DNA from 3 places in the Lysinibacillus sp. genome. Region 2 is predicted to be linked to each of the others. Evidence: riboswitches for the same ligand, from Rfam matches in the RefSeq annotation. Region 2 holds a riboswitch; each other region holds the start of a gene.

The links. Region 2 has a riboswitch for cobalamin ahead of RT445_RS05065 (ATP:cob(I)alamin adenosyltransferase). Riboswitches for the same ligand answer to the same signal wherever they lie in the genome.
Region 1: it holds a riboswitch for cobalamin, as region 2 does, so the genes downstream of both, RT445_RS04710 (FecCD family ABC transporter permease) here and RT445_RS05065 (ATP:cob(I)alamin adenosyltransferase) in region 2, are expected to answer to the same signal.
Region 3: it holds a riboswitch for cobalamin, as region 2 does, so the genes downstream of both, RT445_RS18870 (ABC transporter substrate-binding protein) here and RT445_RS05065 (ATP:cob(I)alamin adenosyltransferase) in region 2, are expected to answer to the same signal.

Annotation. Positions count from the first base shown of each region.
Region 1 covers NZ_DAMDAY010000011.1:32,900-36,184, forward strand. The annotation lists gene RT445_RS04705 (heme ABC transporter ATP-binding protein) at 1-284, opposite strand, end outside; gene RT445_RS04710 (FecCD family ABC transporter permease) at 290-1,336, opposite strand; cobalamin riboswitch at 1,482-1,670, opposite strand; gene RT445_RS04715 (biotin transporter BioY) at 1,814-2,410, shown strand; gene RT445_RS04720 (YdhK family protein) at 2,533-3,102, shown strand; gene RT445_RS04725 (response regulator transcription factor) at 3,144-3,285, opposite strand, start outside.
Region 2 covers NZ_DAMDAY010000013.1:579-3,863, forward strand. The annotation lists gene RT445_RS05060 (ABC transporter substrate-binding protein) at 1-878, opposite strand, end outside; partial or broken gene RT445_RS05065 (ATP:cob(I)alamin adenosyltransferase) at 862-1,415, opposite strand; cobalamin riboswitch at 1,580-1,777, opposite strand; gene RT445_RS05070 (hypothetical protein) at 1,871-2,425, opposite strand; gene ytvI (sporulation integral membrane protein YtvI) at 2,515-3,285, shown strand, end outside.
Region 3 covers NZ_DAMDAY010000112.1:4,445-7,729, reverse strand. The annotation lists gene RT445_RS18880 (S9 family peptidase) at 1-16, opposite strand, end outside; gene RT445_RS18875 (NAD(P)/FAD-dependent oxidoreductase) at 89-766, opposite strand; gene RT445_RS18870 (ABC transporter substrate-binding protein) at 826-1,821, opposite strand; cobalamin riboswitch at 1,948-2,134, opposite strand; gene RT445_RS18865 (elongation factor G) at 2,317-3,285, shown strand, end outside.

The DNA of each region.
Region 1 (3,285 bases), on a different contig from region 2:
TCATGTACGGTGAAGTCAAATAAAACAGGTGTTTCTTGACTAACAACGGCTAAATTTTTAGCAATCGATTTACTTGATTGCTTTAAAATATCTTGTTCGTTTAATAATACCGTACCACTTTCCGGTTTTAGCAGACGATACATATTTTTTAGCAATGTGGATTTGCCGCTACCATTAGGGCCAATGAGTCCAACAAGTTGTTTTTCTTTTATTTGAATACTTACTTCATGTAGTATACGCTCATCGTAAATGGAGAATGATAGCTGCTTCGCTTCTAATGTCATATAAGTTAGTCCCCTTCACCGAAAGAATAATTGTTACGACGGAGTAGCCAAATAAAAAATGGTCCTCCACAAAAGGCCGTTATAATACCAATTGGCATTTCTTGAGGTGCGATGATTATTCGGGCAAAAGCATCTGCCCACACTAAAAAGATTCCTCCAATTAAAGCACTAATAGGTATCACATATTTATAGTTTGACCCCACAATTAACCGAACGATATGTGGAATGATTAATCCCACAAATCCAATAGAGCCACTGACTGCGACAAGTACACCAGTTAACAACGAAACAAGTAAAATGAGCTGAATACGAAATTGCTGTAAATTAACCCCTAATGTTACAGCTGCCTCTTCCCCTAGTAATAATAAATTTAAATTTCGATAGTGTAGCCATAGTAGCCCAAATACGAGGAAGAATATGAAAGCCGGGATTACAATATTATTCCACTTGGCTCCAGCTAGACTCCCTAGCATCCAAAACATAACAGCCTTTAAAGCCCCTTCTTGTTTCGACATCATCAAAATGAAATTGGAAACGGCCGTTAAAATAAAGGACACAGCCATCCCAGCCAATAACAAGCGAAAAATTGAGACACGACCACCAACTCGTGATAAGAAAAATACGAGCGCAATGGCAAGTAATGACCCTAAAAATGCAGATACAGAAAGAGCATAGATTCCTAAAAATGAAAAGGCACCTAAAATAATTACTGAGGTCGCTCCAACAGCTGCACCTGACGAAATCCCTAATATATAAGGGTCAGCAATGGAATTTCTCACAAGTGCCTGAATTGCTGCCCCAGCAATAGCTAGACCAGCTCCAACAATAGCTGCGAGTAAAACACGTGGTGCTCTTATTTGCCAAATAATGATTTCCTGTGAGCGACTCCAGTCTTGCTCTATGCCATTTTGTATAATGGGGATTTTAGAAAGAATAACTTTCCATACATAGAAGGGTGTAACTGATACAGACCCAACCATAACGGCTATTGTCATAGAAACGATTAATACGAAGAAAAGTATTAAGGAAAAAAACATAAATTTTTTATTCATCCGTTTAAAGCTCCTACTAAGTATTGATGGATGAAGCAATAAAAAAAAGGTATTCCATACGAAAATACGCATAGAAATACCCTAGATTAAACAAAGTCAGAAAATATCCAGCTATTGTCCGTAATTGCTTGCATCCTCGTGGGCATTACAGGTATTACTAATGGCAGGTCTCCTGGCTTCGAATCAGCATCCTATAATGGCCTTCCCATACTAACACAGTGGCAAAAAATATTATAAGACTCCTCGTTACAGTTGCGGGACAGCGTCGGACTTCCACCGACTTCCCTTTTAAGTGACATTCAAAAAATATCACACCAATAGTACTTAAAGTTATAAAATTGTGACGATTCTATCATACATTTTTATAACTAGTTAGTCTACACTATAATTGAGTTAACTTAAAACTATAATAAGGTTGACACAATTATATTCGTTTTTTACACTAGCAGTAAGAAGGTTTATAACGAGGTGAAATTTATGGCTACTGCTACACAACAGAGTCATCATAAATTAAGAACTATTGACATTACCTATATTGGGTTATTCTCAACACTTATGATGATAGGGGCTAATATTACCTCCTTTGCCCCATTTATGATGGTGGGTGGTGTACCGATTACACTACAAACGTTTTTTGCTATTTTAGCAGGACTGGTTCTTGGTAGCAGAAAGGGTGCGCTCGCCTGTACAGTTTATATGTGCATAGGATTAGCAGGAGCGCCTGTTTTTGCTCGTTTTGGTGGGGGAGTTGGACAAATTTTAAGCCCTACCTTTGGGTTTATTATTACATTTATTGGAGCAGCATTTGTTGCAGGACTAATTGTAGAACGAAGTGCAACAAAGAAAAGCTATATTGCGGCAGCGTTAATCGCAACTGCGCTTAATTATTTCCTAGGGACAAATTGGATGTATTTTGCCTACAAACTATGGGCAAGTGCACCAGAGGTCTTTTCATATAAACTAGCTTGGCTCTGGATGATCCCCCCACTACCAAAAGATTTTATCTTAGCGATTTTCGCTGGCATCTTCGCCTATCGATTACAAAAAACATTGAAAATCATGCCCATTCAATAAATAATTCCTCACATCTTTCTTGTTAGATGAAAGATGTGATTTGATTTTTGGTAGTAGATCATGTCCATTATTTCTGCACATTTATTTGCTACAGTATTAGCAAATAGTGAGGAGGATATGACATGATATTCAAACAAAAATGGTCAATGGCACTACTATCAGTATTAGCTTTACTTACTTTATCTGCTTGTACGGAGGATCAAACGAAGCCTGCGTCTACATCTAATCATACGACTGAAGAAATGGATCATTCGACAATGAACCATTCAAGTTCAGGCGAAGTACCAGCTACATTAAAAATTGCTGAAAATCCGAAGTTTCCTGTAGGAAGTACAGCTATTATTACGAACGGGCATATGGACGGTATGAAAGGTGCAGAAGCAGAAATAGTCGGGGCCTATGATACGACTGCTTATGTTATTTCCTATGAACCAACTACAGGTGAAGAGCCTGTTAAAAATCATAAGTGGGTCATTCACGAAGAATTAATTGATCCCGAAGAAGCACCTCTGGCTCCTGGTACAGAAGTAAAAACGGATGCAGCGCATATGAAAGGTATGGAAAATGCGCTTGTCCATATTGAAGAGGCTGTACAAACAACTGTTTATATGGTGGATTACACTTCCACTTTAAATGGTGAGGCAGTAAAAAATCATAAATGGGTAACAGAAGAAGAGTTAACTTCAAAATAATTTAAACAACCTCTCCCAGTAGGTATGGTAGAGGTTGTTTTCTAGTTTTTATGTTCAAGTGCTGCGGACTTATGCCATTTATAACCGATACCCCATACTGTTTGTAAATAATCATCCGCAGGGAAGCCGCTTTTTCTTAATTTTTCTCGTAAATTACGCACATGTGAATCAATCGTACGATCT
Region 2 (3,285 bases):
TTAGAGATATCAGTATCAAGAGACTGTACAGCTTTATCTTGAATAGCTTTCACAGTATTCCAACCATCACGTGTCAAAATTTCCCCTATAGGATCTTCTGTATAGTTTACTGTTGTTAATATAACCTCTGGATTTTTCGCAATAACCTCTTCCTCAGACACTTGCGCCCAATTGTCTAAATCAGCAAAGACATTCTTAACATTGGCTGCATTTAATATTTCTTGCTGGAAAGTTCCAGCGCCTGCCGTATAAATATCTGGCTTAGGACTAATCTCTAAATAAACATTTTTCGGTGCTTTTACTTCTTTCACCTTTGTTTGTACTTCAGTAATTTTCGCTTTAATCTGTTCGTTTAATTCATTTCCTTTATCTTCAACACCCATTACAGCAGCTAGTTGTTCAATATCCCCATAAACATCATCAAATGATGTGGCAGATTCAATAACAAATACTTTCAGTCCCGCATCTTCTAATGGTTTCAATGCATCCTTAGAGCCAATTGTGTAAGCAATGACCACATCTGGCTTTAAGGCTATAATGCGTTCACTATCGAAATTCTGAGAATCAGATACTCGTTCGATTTTTTGTGCTGCTTCTGGATATGTGTCATACTCTGTTGCTCCTACGATTTTCTCACCAACACCTAGTGCAAATAAAATCTCCGTATTACTTGGTTGTAAAGAAACAATAGTTTTTGGTACTTCTTTAAATTCTACTTCTACACCACGATCATCTGTTACTTTGTAGGTTGTTTGTTCAGTTTGTTGCGTATCCTGTGAAGCCTCTTTATTTTTTGTATCTTCTGAGGTACCACAACCTGCTAAAACTAATATTAGTACTAGCACTGATAGCCATTGGAAATTAAATACTTTCTTCATTCTTACTCTCCCTTTTCTTTTTCATTGGATAGGATTTACTAATAAACGGTATTTCAGCTATACCTGCTTGGTGATTCATATAGACTGCCATGACAAAGCATACATTTGCTAACAAGCCTAAGTAGTCGAAAAGGATAGCTGGTACCTCTCGTTCCTCTGAAACCTTATGTAATGTACGATATGATTTTTTGGCTTCACTGCGGCAAAGATGTAAAGCAGCAGCAGCCTCTGTGCCCTGAGGTAAAACAAAACTTTGTCTTCCTTCACATGACGAACATAAAAGTCATAGCGTTCGCTTAACCAAGAAAGATCTTCTTCTGTTACTGCTAGCTTTCCTCGGACTGAACCATTGACATGGTAAGCCATAGGTAATATAAGCAGCAAATCATCTACGACAACTTGTACATCCTCCTTTTTTACTGCAGCTAATGCAACCCCTAGATGTGTTGTGAGACTATCTGTTCGAATCTCATAATCAACCGTTGAAGCCTTCTCACGCATAAACGGATAACAAGAATAACGTGCATCCTTTTTCACTTGATGTACCCCCTTCCCATTTTGATAAATTCTTACATGAACGATAGCATAAAAAAACGCCGCTCCTTTAAGCAAAGGAACGACGAAAATAACATAATGATTGCCAATTACTATGACATTACCTATGTAATTTGCCGTATATCCTCCTAGCTTCCGAAGAGTTGTTATACGTTCAAATAAAGGTCGGTCTCCTGGCTTGTACAATTCATTAATGAATTTTAATGAGCTATAAAGAACCTTCCCATCTCCTTGGAGACAGTGGTATATCTTTATAATGGCTGTACTTACAGTTGCGGAAACAGCTTCGGTTTTTCACCGAATTCCCGATTATGCTAGTTAGCACCTTTATTCTGCAAGAATATTTCATTTGTAAAGCAGTTTACCATATATTAATAGGAAAAAACAGTTGTACTCCAAATAGAAACTTTACATCTGTACAAAAAAACACCATCTCGCTACTTTGAACGGATGGCTGCCTTATATTTCTTTTTGTGTTTAACTTCGTGCTCTTCATCAATTAAGCGATGTGCAATAGCTATTAATTTAGAGTCATTCGTTTGATCATAAAGCTTTTTAAAAGAAATAATAATATCATAGCGAATAAGAGAGGGATGCTTTTCATCCAAACATGTTTGAAATCTCTTAGCTAGATACGAGACAACTAAGTCTCTTTGTACTTGACCTGCTAATCCAATTTTCCAAATAGCTTGTAACGCGTTCCTCGCCGTGGCAAATCGCTCATCATACGTCACAGCCCAAATTTTCAAAAAATCCTCCAATACCCTTTCTTCTGGATCACTTTTTGCGGCTAAGGCACATAAAATTTGTGCAGCACGTGCACGAGCATGTCCATCTTTGTATGTAAGTGCTTGTACAAGCTGTTCCCATACTGCATATGTCCAATCTACGGGCTCCTGCATAATTTTCATTAGTTCCTCGTAAGATTCATATTGAATATCGTGGTCACGCTCTGTTAGATTACTAAAAAGTTGCAAAATCTCTTTTTCCATAATTTATCCCTACCTTTATTGATTCAGAACGTAATAAAATTTGATTTATGGTACACTTAACTTAATTTTTTCGCAAAGAAGGTGAGTTTATGAATAAATTTAATGCTAGGAAATTGATTTTTCGAGTAATTGTGATTCTATCCTTACTTGTAGCTGCCTATTTTATTATCCCTGTGTCCATGCCTTTACTATTTGCAGGTATAAGTGCATTTTTCTTAGAACCAATCGTCATGTTCTTTAAAAGGCGATGGAAGATGTCACGGAAAATAGCAGTTGCTTTTATATACATAGTGAGTGTTATGGTTATATCTATTATTTGCTATCTGTCCATTACACAAATCATGTCGCAAATAATTTTACTATCTAAGCAAGCTCCCTATTATATTTCCAAGCTATCAGATATGTGGCTCCATATGCAAGAAAATATCTCTAAATATACAGAAGACTTTCCACCAGAAGTAAGTGCTTCACTTCAAAAAACCACAATGGATTTCATAAAAAAAGTTGAAGAATTCTTTTTAAGCTTCTTTAATTATAGCAAAGTTTCAGCCTTCTTTTCAGAAATTCCAAGCCTATTTATCAGTCTTCTCGTTTATATGATTGCTCTATTCCTATTTATGCTTGATTTGCCTAAATTAAAGCAAATCACTTATAAATATTTAAAGCCCAACACTGCAAAGAAAATAAAGATTATCCTTAATCGTCTAAAGGATGCAACTTTCGGTTATATGAAGGCACACTTATTTGTAAGCTTTATTATTGGAGGCGTCACACTTATTGGACTTCTATTAATCCAACCCAAATATGCCATAACAATGACGATTATTATTTGGTTAATAGATATTGTCCCTTTCCTAGGC
Region 3 (3,285 bases), on a different contig from region 2:
CTTGTTTCGATGTCATGTTCTTACTCCTTTGGATTTGTAATTTTTATTGCCTTATTACAATACTTCGACACCCTAAGTAATATTCCTGCTATTTAATAGAATCTTTTACTATTTCCCAATATTCAGTTGATTTTGTTCTACGATAAAATTTATAAAAGGGCTCATGAGGACGTGCATACTCCTGATAAAGACTTATAATTTGTAGCACAAAGCCTTCAATCTGTTCTACCCCTACCTTTTTTGCAAATAATGTGCCAGCCTGTGCCTTTGCCCCCATCGGTATAGCCCCTAAATAAACATCAAAGCTTTCGTTTTGATAAACGAGTCCTATATCATCAAAAGATGGGTTATAGCAGGCAGATGCACAGCCATTCACGTTAACACGCACTCTCGAAGGGACCTGAATCCTCTCTAACGTATGATAGAGCTGTTCTGTAATATGCACTGCCTCCATTTTTTCACCATCACAAAAATCACATGCCTTCATGACGATATTAGGTACTGCTGGTGCAATATGTAGACCCGCTTCCTGTAAGGCTTGAACAGCTTGTGCGGCAGCACTCGTCGGGACGGATACTATAATACTATAAGAAGCCGAATACTTAATTGCCCCCTTTTCTCCAACAATCTCGGCTATTTTTTGAAATTGTGCTGGCGTGTAATGCTTATTAATAATGCCAGGACTGACAGCTAAGCGTGTAAATTCGCCTTGTTGGCTAAGTGTTTCGAAGGTTTGATCTGGTACGTTTTTTTGAAATGCATTCATGGATATCTCTCCTTATGAAAAAGGAGCTAGCAAAAACGCTAGCTCGGATTGTTGTTAGATTAAAAATTTTCAGGATAGAAGCCTTTTGCTAAAATTTCAATCGCCTCTGCTGCTCGAACTCCTTCAGATGCTGCTGATAGCGGAAGAATAACAAAGCGCTCATTTTTAACAGCTTCCATCTCCTTTAATGCGGGATCATTTTTTAAGAATTGAATCTTTTGTTCTGCTGTTGTTTCACCGTAATCAATGACAACCACCACCTCTGGGTTACGGTCTACTGCATCTTCTTTTGATACGGTTGTCCAGCCGGATTCCACATCACCAAAAATATTTTGACCACCAGCGATGGTCACTAGCTCATTCATAAAGTTTTGACCAGCTGTAAAGATATCCTTTTCACCGCTGTCAAACACTAACACACGTAAATTTTCATCATCTTTCGGTAATTTCGACTGTACATTTTCTACGTCTTTCGTCATTTGCTCAATTAAGGCTTCTCCACGATCCTCCACCCGGAAAATCTTCGCGATATTGCGAATATCAGTGAAAATATCCTCTAATGTCGGCTTTGTCATATTGGAAGCTGTATGTAAATACGTATGAATCCCTAATGCCTCTAGCTCTTCCGGAGTTCCTACGCCCTTTTCACCAAAGCCACTTTTCCAGCCTGCATATAAGAAATCCGCCTCTGCATCAATTACTTGCTCCTTCGTTGGATATTGATCTGAAAGCACAGGGACCTTATCGTAAGCTTCTTGTAATGGCTCATAGATTGTATCATCTAAGTAAGCTGTTCCTACCATGGAATCCTCTAATCCTAATGCCAGCATGATTTCCGTTACATGCTGATTTAAACTAATCGCTTTTTTTGGTGCTTCCTTATATGTTTGCGTTGTATCATTATTTTCGATCGTTACTTCTGTTGTTGCTGTCTCGGACGGCTCAACCTTTTCACCCTGTTCTGCAGACTCTTTGTTGTCCGTTGCATTACAAGCGCCTAAAACAGCTACTAAGGCAATGACCATGATGAGCCATAAACTATTCCATTTCTTCATGTCCTAATCTCCTTTGTTATGAATATAGTTTTGAGGGCATAAAAAAACCCTCTTGTCGCCAAGAGAGAAGCATAGTGAAAAAATGGTATGGTCACCTTTATCACTATCCCCATCCTCGTGGTTCTTAGTTAACAGTTCATATTGGCAGGTATCCTGGCTTAGGTTCATCATCTATACGCCTTCCCATAGCTACACTACAGTGGCACGTTGTATAGACTCCCCATTTACAGTTGCGGGACAGCATCGGAATTACACCGATTTCCCTTTTAAGCAAATGACAAATGCCATTTGCACCAATACATTTTATAATGGTTAATACTATTGATAGACTAGCAGAAGAAGATTAATCACGCAATGAGGAACATGGCGTGACATCCATAATCCCCATTATATTAGCACTATTTCGACATAAAGACGAACTATTTTACAAGAAATATTTCTACGAGAATTCTGTTACAATGGGAAGAAAGCAATGGATAGAAACGAGGATTGGTTATGTACAAAACAATTGGTGTACTTGCGCATGTCGATGCAGGGAAAACAACATTTTCTGAGCAAGTACTTTTTCATACAAATAGTATTCAAGCCCGAGGCCGTGTCGATCACCAGGATACCTTTCTCGATAATCATGAATTAGAGCGCAAGCGTGGCATCACCATATTTGCCGAGCAAGGTCGCATGAACATCGGCGATGATACATACACGTTAATTGATACACCAGGGCATGTCGATTTCTCCCCTGAAATGGAGCGTTCCATTCGAGTCATGGATTACGCCATTATTATTATCAGTGCAGTGGAGGGCGTGCAAGGTCATACAGAAACAGTATGGCAGCTGTTACGTAAATATCATGTCCCAACCTTCTTTTTTATCAATAAAATCGATCGTGAAGGGGCCAACGTAGAGGCAGTCATGAAGCAGCTACGTAAAGATTGCTCACCAGATGTCTTGTTGATCGATGAACCGCTTCGAGCAGATTATCTTTCTAGTAGTATGATGGAATGGCTGGCAGAGCGAGATGAAGAATTACTCGATGCCTTTTTGAATGAATCGTTGGAACATGAACAATGTCTAGCACAGCTAAAGGACATGATTACAAGTGAATGTGCTTTCCCTTGCTTTACAGGCTCGGCCTTAAAGGATGAGGGCATTCAGGAATTTATTGCCCAGCTTCCTCTATTAACCGATACTCATTTTGAACAGGATGCACCGTTTCAGGGAGAGGTTTTTAAAATACGACACGACGGCCACCAGCGTTTAACCTTTATGAAGGCCATGCAGGGGTCCTTACATGTGCGGGATGAATTTACCTTTGGCGAGACAACAGAAAAAATCACAGAAATTCGCCTTTATAATGGCAATCGCTTTGAAACCGTTCAACATGTTGAAGCGGGTGAGATATTTGCTGTTAAAGGGTTAAGTCAGGCAACTATTGGAGACCGCATTGGCAGTACTACACAATCG